DNA from 2 places in the Rhizobium gallicum bv. gallicum R602sp genome. Region 1 is predicted to be linked to the other one. Evidence: predicted binding sites of a transcription regulator. Region 1 holds the regulator's gene; the other holds the start of a gene.
The links. The regulator LexA, encoded in region 1, represses DNA repair genes until DNA is damaged. The targets are predictions, from matches to a motif close to TGTTCNNNNTGTGTTCNG.

Region 1 (5,884 bases):
GCAACAACATCACCCGCGTCGTCATGTCTGGCGGCGTTCGCCGTCGCCCCGAATGGCGGGAAGTGAGGCCAACCTGGCGGACGGTGGCAAAGATGCCGGGTGTGGTGCGTACGCTGCTTTCGGGCGGCGACGATACCGTGTTGCAGATGGTCATCAAGCTCATCGAAGACGACGGTCGGCGGGTCGTCGGCGCGCAGGATATTGCCCCCGACCTGCTGGCGGCTGTCGGGCCGATCGGCGCCATGTCGCCGGGGAATGACGACAAGATCGATATCCTGAAGGCGGCAGCAGCCGCCGAAGCGCTTGGTGCGCTCGATGTCGGGCAGGGCGCAGTCTCCGTCGGCGGACGCATCGTGGCGCTCGAAGGCGCCGAAGGGACCGACGGAATGCTTGAGCGCGTCGCATCGCTGCGTGGCGCCGGGCGTATATCGCCGCGCCGCCGTGGCGTGCTGGTCAAGCTCTGCAAGCCGCAGCAGGATGTCCGCGCCGACCTTCCGTCGATCGGCCTCTCCACGGTGACGAATGCCAAGGCGGCGGGTTTGGCGGGAATTGCAATCGAGGCGGGACGTGCTCTCGTGCTGGATCGCCAGGCTGTGATCAAGGCAGCCGACGAAGCCGGGCTTTTTGTCTGCGGGCTCGATCGCGGCCTGCCGTCATGGGGGCTGTGATGAAGATCGCGATCGTGGTAGGCGAGGTTTCCGGAGACCTTCTCGGCGCCGATCTCGTGGCTGCACTGAAGCGCAGGCATGCCGGGATTGAACTTGTCGGCGTCGGCGGCGACGCGCTGGAGGCACAGGGGCTGAAGTCGCTCTTCGACTTCTCCGAGCTTTCGATTATGGGCATCACACAGGTGCTTGGAAAATTGCCGAAGCTTGTCGCCCGCATCAGGCAGACGACGGCTGCAATCGTTGCGGCAAAGCCCGATATTCTTTTCATCATCGACAGCCCGGATTTTACCCATCGCGTTGCCAAACGTGTTCGCGAAGCCCTGCCGGAACTCCCGGTCGTCAATTATGTCTGTCCCAGCGTTTGGGCGTGGAAGGAATATCGCGCCCAGCAGATGCTCGGTTATGTCGACCATGTGCTGGCCGTTCTGCCGTTCGAGCCCGCGGTGATGGAGCAGCTCGGCGGACCGCAGACGACCTATGTCGGCCACAGGTTGACGGCGGATGCGGACCTGATTGCCGCCAGGCGCGGCCGGGCAGAAAAGCTCAGGACCGTCGGCGAGGGCCGGAAAACGATCATGCTGCTCCCGGGCTCGCGCTCGTCGGAGATCACAAAGCTGCTTCCCTATTTTCGCGATGCCGTCAATGAGCTCGTCGCCCGCGGTGGCACAATGCGGTTTCTCATGCCGACCGTCAGCCGCAGGGAATCGATGGTTCGCAACCTCGTGGAGGACTGGGAAACGAAACCGGAGATCCTGATTGGCAATGAACAGAAATGGCGAGCTTTCGCGGAGGCCGATGCGGCAATGGCTGCCTCGGGGACTGTCATCCTCGAGCTTGCACTTACAGGCGTGCCGACAGTCTCAGTCTATAAGACAGACTGGATCATCACGATGATGACGCGGCGCATCAAGACGTGGACAGGAGCAATCCCGAATCTGATCGCCGACTATGCCGTCGTCCCCGAATATATCAACGAGGTCGTTCGTGGCGCGAGTTTGGCGCGCTGGATGGAACGCCTTTCCAGCGACACGCTCCAGCGGCGCGCAATGCTCGAAGGTTTCGACCTTGTCTGGCAGCGCATGCAGACGGAAAAGCCGCCGGGCGAGAAAGCGGCGGATATCGTTCTCGACATTCTGGACAGGAAAAAACCCGGCCGTCTCTGACCGGGTTTTTTCGGGCGGAAGCGGCTTAGCGCTTCGAAACCGGAACGTAGTCGCGCAGCGGTTCGCCGATATAGAGCTGGCGCGGGCGGCCGATGCGCTGCTGTGGATCCTCGATCATCTCGTTCCACTGGGCGATCCAGCCAACCGTACGGGCCAACGCAAAGAGCACCGTAAACATCGTCGTGGGGAAGCCCAGCGCCTTCAGCGTGATGCCGGAATAGAAGTCGATGTTCGGGTAGAGCTTCTTTTCGATGAAGTATTCGTCGGTCAGCGCGATGCGTTCCAGCTCCATCGCGACTTCGAGAAGCGGATCGTCCTTGTGACCGAGTTCGGCGAGGACCTCATGCGTCGTCTTCTGCATGATCTTGGCGCGCGGATCGTAGTTCTTGTAGACACGGTGACCGAAGCCCATCAGGCGGAACGGGTCATTCTTGTCCTTGGCGCGGGCAATATATTCCGGAATGCGCTCGACCGAGCCGATTTCCGAAAGCATGTTGAGCGCCGCCTCGTTGGCACCGCCATGAGCCGGGCCCCAAAGGCAGGCAATGCCGGCCGCGATGCATGCGAACGGGTTGGCGCCCGAAGAGCCGGCGAGACGAACTGTCGAGGTCGAGGCGTTCTGCTCGTGATCGGCGTGCAGGATGAAGATACGGTCCATGGCGCGCGAGAGGACCGGGTTCACGACATATTCTTCGCACGGGACCGCGAAGCACATGCGCAGGAAGTTCGAGGCGTAGTCGAGATCGTTCTTCGGATAAACGAAGGGCTGGCCGATATAGTACTTGTAGGCCATGGCCGCGATAGTCGGCATCTTGGCGATCATGCGTAGGCTTGCGACCATGCGCTGATGCGGATCGGTGATGTCTGTCGAGTCGTGGTAGAAGGCAGACAGAGCGCCGACACAGCCGCACATGACGGCCATCGGATGGGCGTCGCGGCGGAAGCCGGTGAAGAAGCGAGACATCTGCTCGTGCACCATGGTGTGATGCGTGACGCGGTAGTCGAAGTCCTTCTTCTGGGCAGCCGTCGGCAATTCGCCGTAAAGCAGTAGATAGCAGACTTCCAGGAAGTCGCCATGTTCAGCAAGCTGTTCGATCGGGTAGCCGCGATGCAGCAGAATGCCTTCATCGCCGTCGATATAGGTGATCTTCGATTCACAGGAAGCGGTCGAGGTGAAACCAGGATCGTACGTGAAGGAACCGGTGTTTTTATAGAGTGCACCAATATCGATGACGTCCGGACCGATCGTTCCGCTTTTCACGGAAAGATTGGCGGTTTTGTCGCCGATTTTGATTGTTGCGCTTTGATCCGTCATGCTGATCCTCCAAACTGGCGGCGGCGCCATAAAAGCGCCATAGGGTTAAGCGTCCTCTCCGATAGCTATATGATCAGAGCGCCAATGCCAAGTTACCGTGGCGCCATTTTGTGCATCGCAGTATCAACTTTTGGACACTCCTGCGATGCCGGAGGCGCATAGCGGAAGCCAATGATTTAATTCGGCTTTTTGCAATCCAATTTTTTGGTCTTTTTTCAATCGATTATTGTTGCTGAAACGCCCTCAGGGCTGCATTCTGGTTGTATTCATAGGCTGTCGGCATGCTGGGTGCATGCCGGAGTTGAAAACGGCTGAGCTGCGCATTTCCGCTTCTGTAGATGTCGCGGACAAGCAGTTTGCGAGCTTCCCGGCTTGCGCTTTTGGAATGCGGGAAGGAGCCTTCGGCAACAGGACAGCGCTCGCCCGTCAATAGCCACCGTTCACCCCAATAGCCACAGATCAGTCATTGTGGATGCATACCGGCTTTCGGCCTGCAAATGGCGAGCGAAGGAGCCGCTCAGGGCACGCGCCTGCGCATTGCGACGGTTTTTTCGAGCTTGGGCGGCGATCTGGTTTGCGTCCGGCACGAATCTTTCGCCGCCTTCTTCGATCATATGGCCATGCTCAGCGCTTTGGCTTTGACCGATCGCAGCCGTGAGGCGCGCTGCGACCCGCGAAAAGACGGGGGATGCAAACTTTTCATCGCGGCAGCAGGAAGAGGTAAGCAATGCGATGCGAAACGGTGCCACGCCCGGCTTGCGATGCCGCGGACATCGTCCGTCACGCGGGCAAGGTTGCGGTTCGGCGCCTGCCAATGGCGCAGTGCATTTCGCGGATGAAACCTCGCGGAAAACCGGCGCCGTCGAACCGTGCTTTGAACAACTGCCTTCGAGAAACTCGATTGCCCGTAGAGCTTGGCGCGCCGGCGCCTTTGCCGGCGACGCGCTGCCAGTCAATGGTAGCGGCGGATAAGGCCGACGAGCTTACCCTGAACCTTCACGCGATCCGGTCCAAAGATGCGCGTTTCGTAGGCCGGGTTCGCCGCTTCAAGCGCGATGGACGCACCCTTGCGGCGGAACCGCTTCAGCGTCGCTTCCTCGTCATCGACCAGTGCCACGACAATGTCGCCGGGATTGGCGGTGCTGGTGTTGCGGATGATGACCGTGTCGCCATCGAAGATGCCAGCATCGATCATCGAATCGCCCTTGACCTCAAGCGCATAGTGTTCGCCGGAGCCGAGCATATCGGCCGGAACGTTGATGTCGTGCGTGTTGTTCTGGATCGCCGAGATCGGCACGCCTGCCGCAATGCGGCCCATGACGGGAACCGAAATAGAGCTGTTATTGTCTTCGTTCGCCGGCTTCGGCGCGGCGGCAGCAGGCTGCGGCTTGCCGAGGCTGCCCTCGATGACGCTCGGCGAAAAGCCGCGGCGGGGCTGCATGCTCGGGCTGTAGGCTTCCGGCAGCTTGATCACTTCAAGCGCGCGGGCGCGGTTCGGTAGGCGACGAATGAAACCGCGCTCTTCCAGAGCGGTAATCAGCCGGTGGATGCCGGATTTGGACGCGAGATCCAGTGCATCCTTCATTTCGTCGAAGGATGGCGGAACGCCGGATTCCTTCATACGCTCATGAATGAAGAGGAGAAGCTCCTGTTGTTTGCGTGTCAGCATCGAAGTTTAACCCCAAATTCGTGAAACAAAGCCAGAACAGACACTATATGTTCCATATGTGTTCCGCAAGTACCTAAATTTTCGTAAAACTTCGTCCCAATACCGGTCATTTTCGGAAACTTTGTTTGCCGGATCATCGCTTTCAGCTTGCATTGACCACGTAGCGGCACACATCTTCAGCACAGGAAATGGAGACCTGGCGCCATGCAGCATCCGTTGGATCATCTTGTTCTACCGGTCACCAACATCGATCTCGCGCGGGAGCGGCTGGGACGACTGGGGTTCACGGTTGCCGCCGAGGGCCGTCATCCTTTCGGCACAGTGAATGCTTGCGTTTTTTTCGCCGACAAGACCTACCTCGAGCCGCTTGGCGTCGCGAGTGCGAAAGAATGTGAAGAATCAGTGCGGCACGGAAACGTGTTTGTGGCGCGCGACCAGGCCTTTCGTTTCCGGTGCGGCAATGACGGATTCTCTGCGGCAGCATTCAGCACGGACGACGCGGACGCCGATCATGCTCATTTCGTGCGTGCGAGAAAGAGCGGCGGCGCCATGCTGGAGTTTTCGCGCCTGATCAAGATGCCGGACGGGTCGCAATCGACAGGCACTTTCAAGCTTGCGTTTGCCGCCGATCTTCGGGCGCCGGATTTCTTCCTGTTTGACTGCCAGCGCATCAACGCCTCTCCGGCCGATCGGAGCGCGTTAGAAAAGCACGCGAACGGTGCAACCGGTATCTCGGAGATGGTGCTAAGCGCGCCCGAGCCTGAAGCCTTCGGCTCGTTCCTTCAGTTGGCCGTGTCTACGACAGAAATTGAGCGGACACCGTTTGGCGTGGCGATCGCGGCAGCGAATGTCAGGATCAGTCTGCTGTCGCCGGAAGGGGTGGAGGCTTATTTCGATTCGGTGCCGTTAACCGTGGATAAGGGTCTGAGAGGCAGCGCTATCGTTTTCCGCACCACCGATCTTGCCGTGACAGAAGCGCTTTTGGCTGATAACGGGATGCCCTATACACGCAAGAACAACAGAGTCCTGGTGAAGCCTGCGCCCGGCCAAGGCGCGATCTTCGCCTTCG
Region 2 (5,884 bases), 280 kb from region 1:
TTCGTGCCGGGCTCGATGACGATCGGAGATCTTGTGGCAGGAGGCGGGCTGGCACTGATCCAGTCGGTGCAGGCCGAGCCTGGTCTCAAGAAAACCGATACGCTCGACCTCGATCTTAAGAAGGCGAACGGACAGAGCCTGCCGGTGCAGATCATACACAGCGTGACTTCCATGCGCGACGGTGCGCCGGGCGAGAGCCGGACGATCGTGCTCAGGCGGCAATCGGGCGGCGAGAACGAGCAATCCGCTTCTGCCGCGGCGATGCGCTTCACGCGCTTCTTCAACAACACGCCGATGGCGATTGCCTCGGTCGACGGCGACGGTCGGATCCTGCGCACGAATGCGCCATTCCTCAAGCTCTTCTCCGGCATCGTTTCGCGCGATGACGTCGAAAATGGCGCAGCGCTCGAAGTCATCCTTCAGGAAAGCGATCGACAGAGGCTGAAAGATGCCCTGGTTGCGGCAAGGGATCGCCAGGGCGATATCCCGCCGATCGACTCGCGCATGCCGAACGATGAAGCGCGTCATTTCCGTTTCTACGTCAACGCAGTCATCGACCAGAGCGACGAGGCGCCGGAAGAGGCCGCGATCGTTTATGCCGTCGAGATGACGGAGCAAAAGGCGCTGGAAGCGCAGATGGCGCAGACGCAAAAGATGAATGCGGTCGGCACGCTTGCCGGCGGTATCGCGCACGACTTCAACAACGTGCTGACGGCGATCCTGTTGTCTTCCGACCATCTGCTGCTGCAGGCGCGGCCGTCCGATGCAAGCTTTGCCGACCTGATGGAAATCAAGCGCAATGCGAACCGCGCCGCGGTTCTCGTCCGCCAGCTGCTTGCCTTCTCGCGCAAGCAGACGATGCGTCCGACGGTATTGAACCTCACGGATGTCGTCGGCGACCTGCGCATGCTTGTCGACCGGCTGTTATCCGGCACCAACGTCAAGCTCGATGTCGAATACGGCCGCGATCTCTGGCCGGTGAAGACTGACCTGTCGCAGTTCGAGCAGGTGCTGATCAATCTTTGCGTCAATGCGCGCGACGCGATGCCTGAGGGCGGCAAGCTGACGCTGCGCACCCGCAACGTGACGGCGGCGGAAGTGGCCGATTTCAATTATTCCTACATGCCGCATGAGGACATGGTGCTGATCGAGGTGGCCGATACCGGCACCGGCATTGCGCCCGACATCATGGACAAGATATTCGAGCCCTTCTTCACAACCAAGGAGGTGGGCAAGGGCACGGGTCTCGGGCTGGCGATGGTCTACGGCATCGTCAAACAATCCGGCGGCTATATTCAGCCGGAATCCGAAGTCGGGAAGGGAACGACCTTCCGGGTCTTCCTGCCGCGCCACGCCATTGACGCGGCTGTCGCCGCCGAGGCGGACGCTGTTGCGGCAGCCGAGGCCGGTGCGGCTGCACAAATGCCGGCCGCAGCTCAGCCGGAGCAACCGGAAGACCTGACGGGCAACGCCGTCATTCTGCTCGTAGAGGACGAGGAAGCGGTGCGCCGCGGCGGCAAGCGCATGCTGGAAACGCGCGGCTACACCGTGCACGAGGCGGGCTCAGGCGTCGAAGCGCTCGACATCATGGACGAGCTGGACGGCAAGGTGGACATCGTCGTTTCTGACGTCGTCATGCCAGAAATGGACGGGCCGTCGCTGCTGCGCGAATTGCGCAAGCGGTATCCGGACCTGAAATTCATCTTCGTTTCCGGCTATGCGGAAGACGCTTTCGCCCGCAACCTGCCTCCGGACGCCAAGTTTGGGTTCCTGCCGAAGCCCTTCTCGCTGAAGCAGCTCGCCGTCGTCGTCAAGGAAACCCTGGAAGGCGAGTAGGGGAGGCGGCAAGCCTTCCCGTCAAAATCTCAATCGTCGAGCGCCACGGCAATTTCTGCCGCCAGGCGGGCATTGTTCTCGACGAGCGCGATATTTGTCTGCAGGCTCCGTCCGTCGGTCAGATCGAATATCGTGCTGAGAAGATAAGGTGTCACGGTCTTGCCGCTGATTTCGTCGCGCTCGGCGCTGTCGAGTGCGCGCTCGATATAGATCTCCATCTCCTCGCGCGGAATTTCATCTCCTTCCGGAACCGGATTGGCGATCAGCATGCCGCCCTCGATGCCAAGCTGTTCGCGGGTGATCTGGAAATTGGCGATGGCGGCCGGGCTGTTCAACGTCAACGGGCTGCGCAGGCCCGAGGAACGGGACCAGAAGGCCGGGAACTCGGCACTCTCGTAGGTGACGACAGGAACGCCGCTGGTCTCCAGCACTTCCAGCGTCTTGGGGATATCGAGGATCGCCTTTGCGCCGGCGCAGACGACGATGACGCCGGTGCGGGCAAGCTCCTGAAGGTCGGCCGAGATATCGAAGCTCTCTTCGGCACCGCGATGCACGCCGCCGATGCCGCCGGTCGCAAAGACCTTGATGCCGGCGCGGGCAGCGGCGATCATCGTGGCAGCTACCGTCGTGGCACCGGTGCGGCGCTCGGCGATCGCGAAGGCGAGATCGGCGCGCGAGACTTTCATCACGTCCTTTTCCTTCGCGAGCTTCTCAAGCTCGTCCGGCTCCAAGCCGATGTGCAGGACGCCGTGAATGACGGCAATCGTTGCCGGAACGGCACCCTGCTCGCGGATAATCGCCTCGACACTGCGAGCCATTTCGATATTGCCGGGGTAGGGCATGCCATGACTGATGATCGTCGATTCAAGCGCCACCAGCGGCGCGCCGCGCTGCTTTGCAGCTGCAACCTCCTTGGAATAGGAGACCGGCAGGAGGGGGGAGATCGGTTTCGTCATTGTCTCTTCCGTTTCATCGATGTTGCCGCTTCAATGCAGAATTTTGGCACGCTGAACAAGGGCAAGGGTTTCGGCAAGCAGTTCCGCGGAGAGTTTTTCGTTAACGGCATAAGGCGACTGGACCGTGAGTGCAGCAGCGGCCACGCCGTGCCGCAGGGCTTCCTCGAGCGGCAGATCCTGCATCAAGGCAAACAGGACGCCGGCTGCAAGCGAATCTCCGGCGCCAGTTACGTCGGCAATGGTCTCGACCGACGGCGGCTGCAGGCAGAAGGTGCCCCCCTTGCCGAAGGCGATCAGTTCGCGCTGCCCGCGCGTAACGACACCGCTCTTCAGGCCTATATCACCGAGCAGTGACACCCAATCCTGCGGCTTGTCCGGGCATTGGCCGGTCAGGGCTGCGGCCTCCGCCTCGTTGAGGAAGAGATGGTCGATACCGCATATGCAGGGCTTGAGCTTGACCACCTTTGCCGGCGAGATGGCAATCGCGGCCACGGCTACGCCGAGCGAATTGGCGCGGCTGACGATCGCCACGATCGTCTCTTCCGGCAGGTTCGCGTCGAAAAGGATGAGGTCGTTTGCGGCAAAGGCTTCGCGCACCCAGCGGATCGCCAGCCGGCGCGGGACGAAATAGCGGTAAAGCTCCATGTCCGCGAGCGCGATCACCAGGTTGCCGTCCCGCTCCAGAATGGCCGTGTAGCTCGGGGTCTTGCGATCGAGAAAGACGAACGGCCGGTCGTTGACGCCGGCTGCATAAGCCGCCTCCGTCACCATCTCGCCTGCCGGATCGCCTCCGCGCGGCGAGATCATGGTGACGTGAGCGCCGAGCCGTGCAAGGTTTCTCGCAGCATTGAAGCCGCCGCCGCCCGGCTCCTCGAACCAAGCGCCCGGGTTGCTGGCGCCTGGCGCCGTCTCGCCGGAAATGCGCCCGCGCCGATCGATATGTGCGCCGCCCAGAACGAGGATTCTTTTCATCGCCCTGAATGCTCCCAGCCGATGGAGGAAACGAATCGTAGCAGGGCGCCGGATGCGGCAGCCTTGGCGTGACGCCTCCTAAGGCGTTGCTTTACATTGATAAAACATATATAGAACACGGGCTGTTTTACCTTTTTCTTTCAATTGTTTGGGCACCTATTGTGCGCTTGGAACATATAGGGTACAAACCAGACATTGCTCAAGCGGCTTCAATAACCTAAAGGTGGATCGGATGTCTCAAAATTCATTGCGGCTCGTAGAGGACAAATCGGTGGACAAAAGCAAGGCGCTTGAAGCGGCACTCTCACAGATTGAGCGGTCGTTCGGCAAGGGCTCGATCATGAAACTCGGCTCCAACGAGAATGTTGTCGAGATCGAAACTATTTCGACCGGTTCCCTCAGCCTCGATATCGCGCTCGGCATCGGCGGTTTGCCCAAGGGCCGCATCATCGAGATCTACGGACCCGAAAGTTCCGGCAAGACGACGCTTGCGTTGCAGACGATCGCCGAAGCGCAGAAAAAGGGCGGCATCTGCGCATTCGTCGATGCAGAACATGCGCTCGATCCGGTCTATGCCCGCAAACTCGGCGTCGATCTCCAGAACCTCCTGATCTCGCAGCCGGATACCGGTGAGCAGGCGCTCGAAATCACCGATACGCTGGTGCGCTCCGGCGCCGTCGACGTTCTCGTCGTCGACTCCGTTGCAGCGCTGACACCGCGCGCCGAAATCGAGGGCGAGATGGGCGACAGCCTTCCGGGCCTGCAGGCGCGCCTGATGAGCCAGGCGCTGCGCAAGCTCACGGCGTCGATCTCCAAGTCGAACACCATGGTCATCTTCATCAACCAGATCCGCATGAAGATCGGCGTCATGTTCGGCTCGCCCGAAACGACGACAGGCGGCAACGCGCTGAAGTTCTACGCCTCCGTCCGGCTCGACATCCGCCGTATCGGCGCGGTCAAGGAGCGCGAAGAGGTTGTCGGCAACCAGACCCGCGTCAAGGTCGTCAAGAACAAGATGGCGCCTCCCTTCAAGCAGGTGGAATTCGACATCATGTATGGCGAGGGTGTCTCGAAGACTGGCGAATTGATTGATCTCGGCGTCAAGGCGGGCATCGTTGAGAAGTCCGGTGCCTGGTTCTCTTATAACAGCCAGCGCCTCGGCCAGGGCCGCGAGAATGCCAAGCTCTTCATCCGCGACAACCCGGATCTCGGCCGCGAGATCGAGATGGCGCTTCGGCAGAATGCGGGGCTGATTGCTGACCGATTCCTGCAGAATGGCGGGCCGGACGCCAACGATGGCGATACAGACACGGATATGTAATTTGCAGCTTCAGTTTTGATGTATCGAAACCGGCCGCATTCCTTGATCAGAATGCGGCCGGTTCTCTTTGTCTGCTGGACAGTGGTTAATGCGGACGATAAAAGCCACTGGATTTGAGTTTGACCTGCCCTTGGGCAGCATTGAAGGGCATAGCATGAGCGGCGTGAACGATATCCGGTCGACCTTCCTCGACTATTTCAAGACGAACGGCCACGAGATCGTGCCGTCGAGCCCGCTCGTGCCGCGCAACGACCCGACGCTGATGTTCACCAATGCCGGCATGGTACAGTTCAAGAACGTCTTCACGGGCCTGGAACAGCGCCCCTACCGGACGGCATCGACGGCGCAGAAATGCGTCCGCGCCGGCGGCAAGCACAATGACCTCGACAATGTCGGCTATACCGCGCGCCACCATACCTTTTTTGAGATGCTCGGCAATTTCTCCTTCGGCGATTATTTCAAGGAACGGGCGATCGAGCTTGCCTGGAACCTGATCACCAAGGAATTCGGTCTCGACGCCAAGCGCCTGCTGGTGACCGTCTATCACACGGACGACGAAGCCTTTAACCTCTGGAAGAAAATCGCCGGGCTTTCGGACGAAAAGATCATCCGCATTCCGACCAGCGATAATTTCTGGGCGATGGGCGATACCGGCCCTTGCGGCCCCTGCTCGGAGATCTTCTACGATCACGGCGATCACATCTGGGGCGGCCCGCCCGGATCTCCGGAGGAAGACGGCGACCGCTTCATCGAGATCTGGAACCTCGTTTTCATGCAATATGAGCAGTTGACGAAGGAA

Region 2: a site for LexA is predicted at 3,865-3,882, ahead of recA (recombinase RecA). Genes of this name have one in related genera too.

Annotation. Positions count from the first base shown of each region.
Region 1 covers NZ_CP006877.1:1,798,208-1,804,091, forward strand. The annotation lists gene RGR602_RS08965 (LpxI family protein) at 1-668, shown strand, start outside; gene lpxB (lipid-A-disaccharide synthase) at 656-1,831, shown strand; gene gltA (citrate synthase) at 1,857-3,146, opposite strand; gene RGR602_RS37020 (hypothetical protein) at 3,587-3,760, opposite strand; gene lexA (transcriptional repressor LexA) at 4,099-4,815, opposite strand; gene RGR602_RS08995 (VOC family protein) at 5,020-5,884, shown strand, end outside.
Region 2 covers NZ_CP006877.1:2,079,644-2,085,527, reverse strand. The annotation lists gene cckA (cell cycle histidine kinase CckA) at 1-1,836, shown strand, start outside; gene RGR602_RS10435 (pseudouridine-5'-phosphate glycosidase) at 1,866-2,792, opposite strand; gene RGR602_RS10430 (carbohydrate kinase family protein) at 2,823-3,764, opposite strand; gene recA (recombinase RecA) at 3,997-5,085, shown strand; gene alaS (alanine--tRNA ligase) at 5,240-5,884, shown strand, end outside.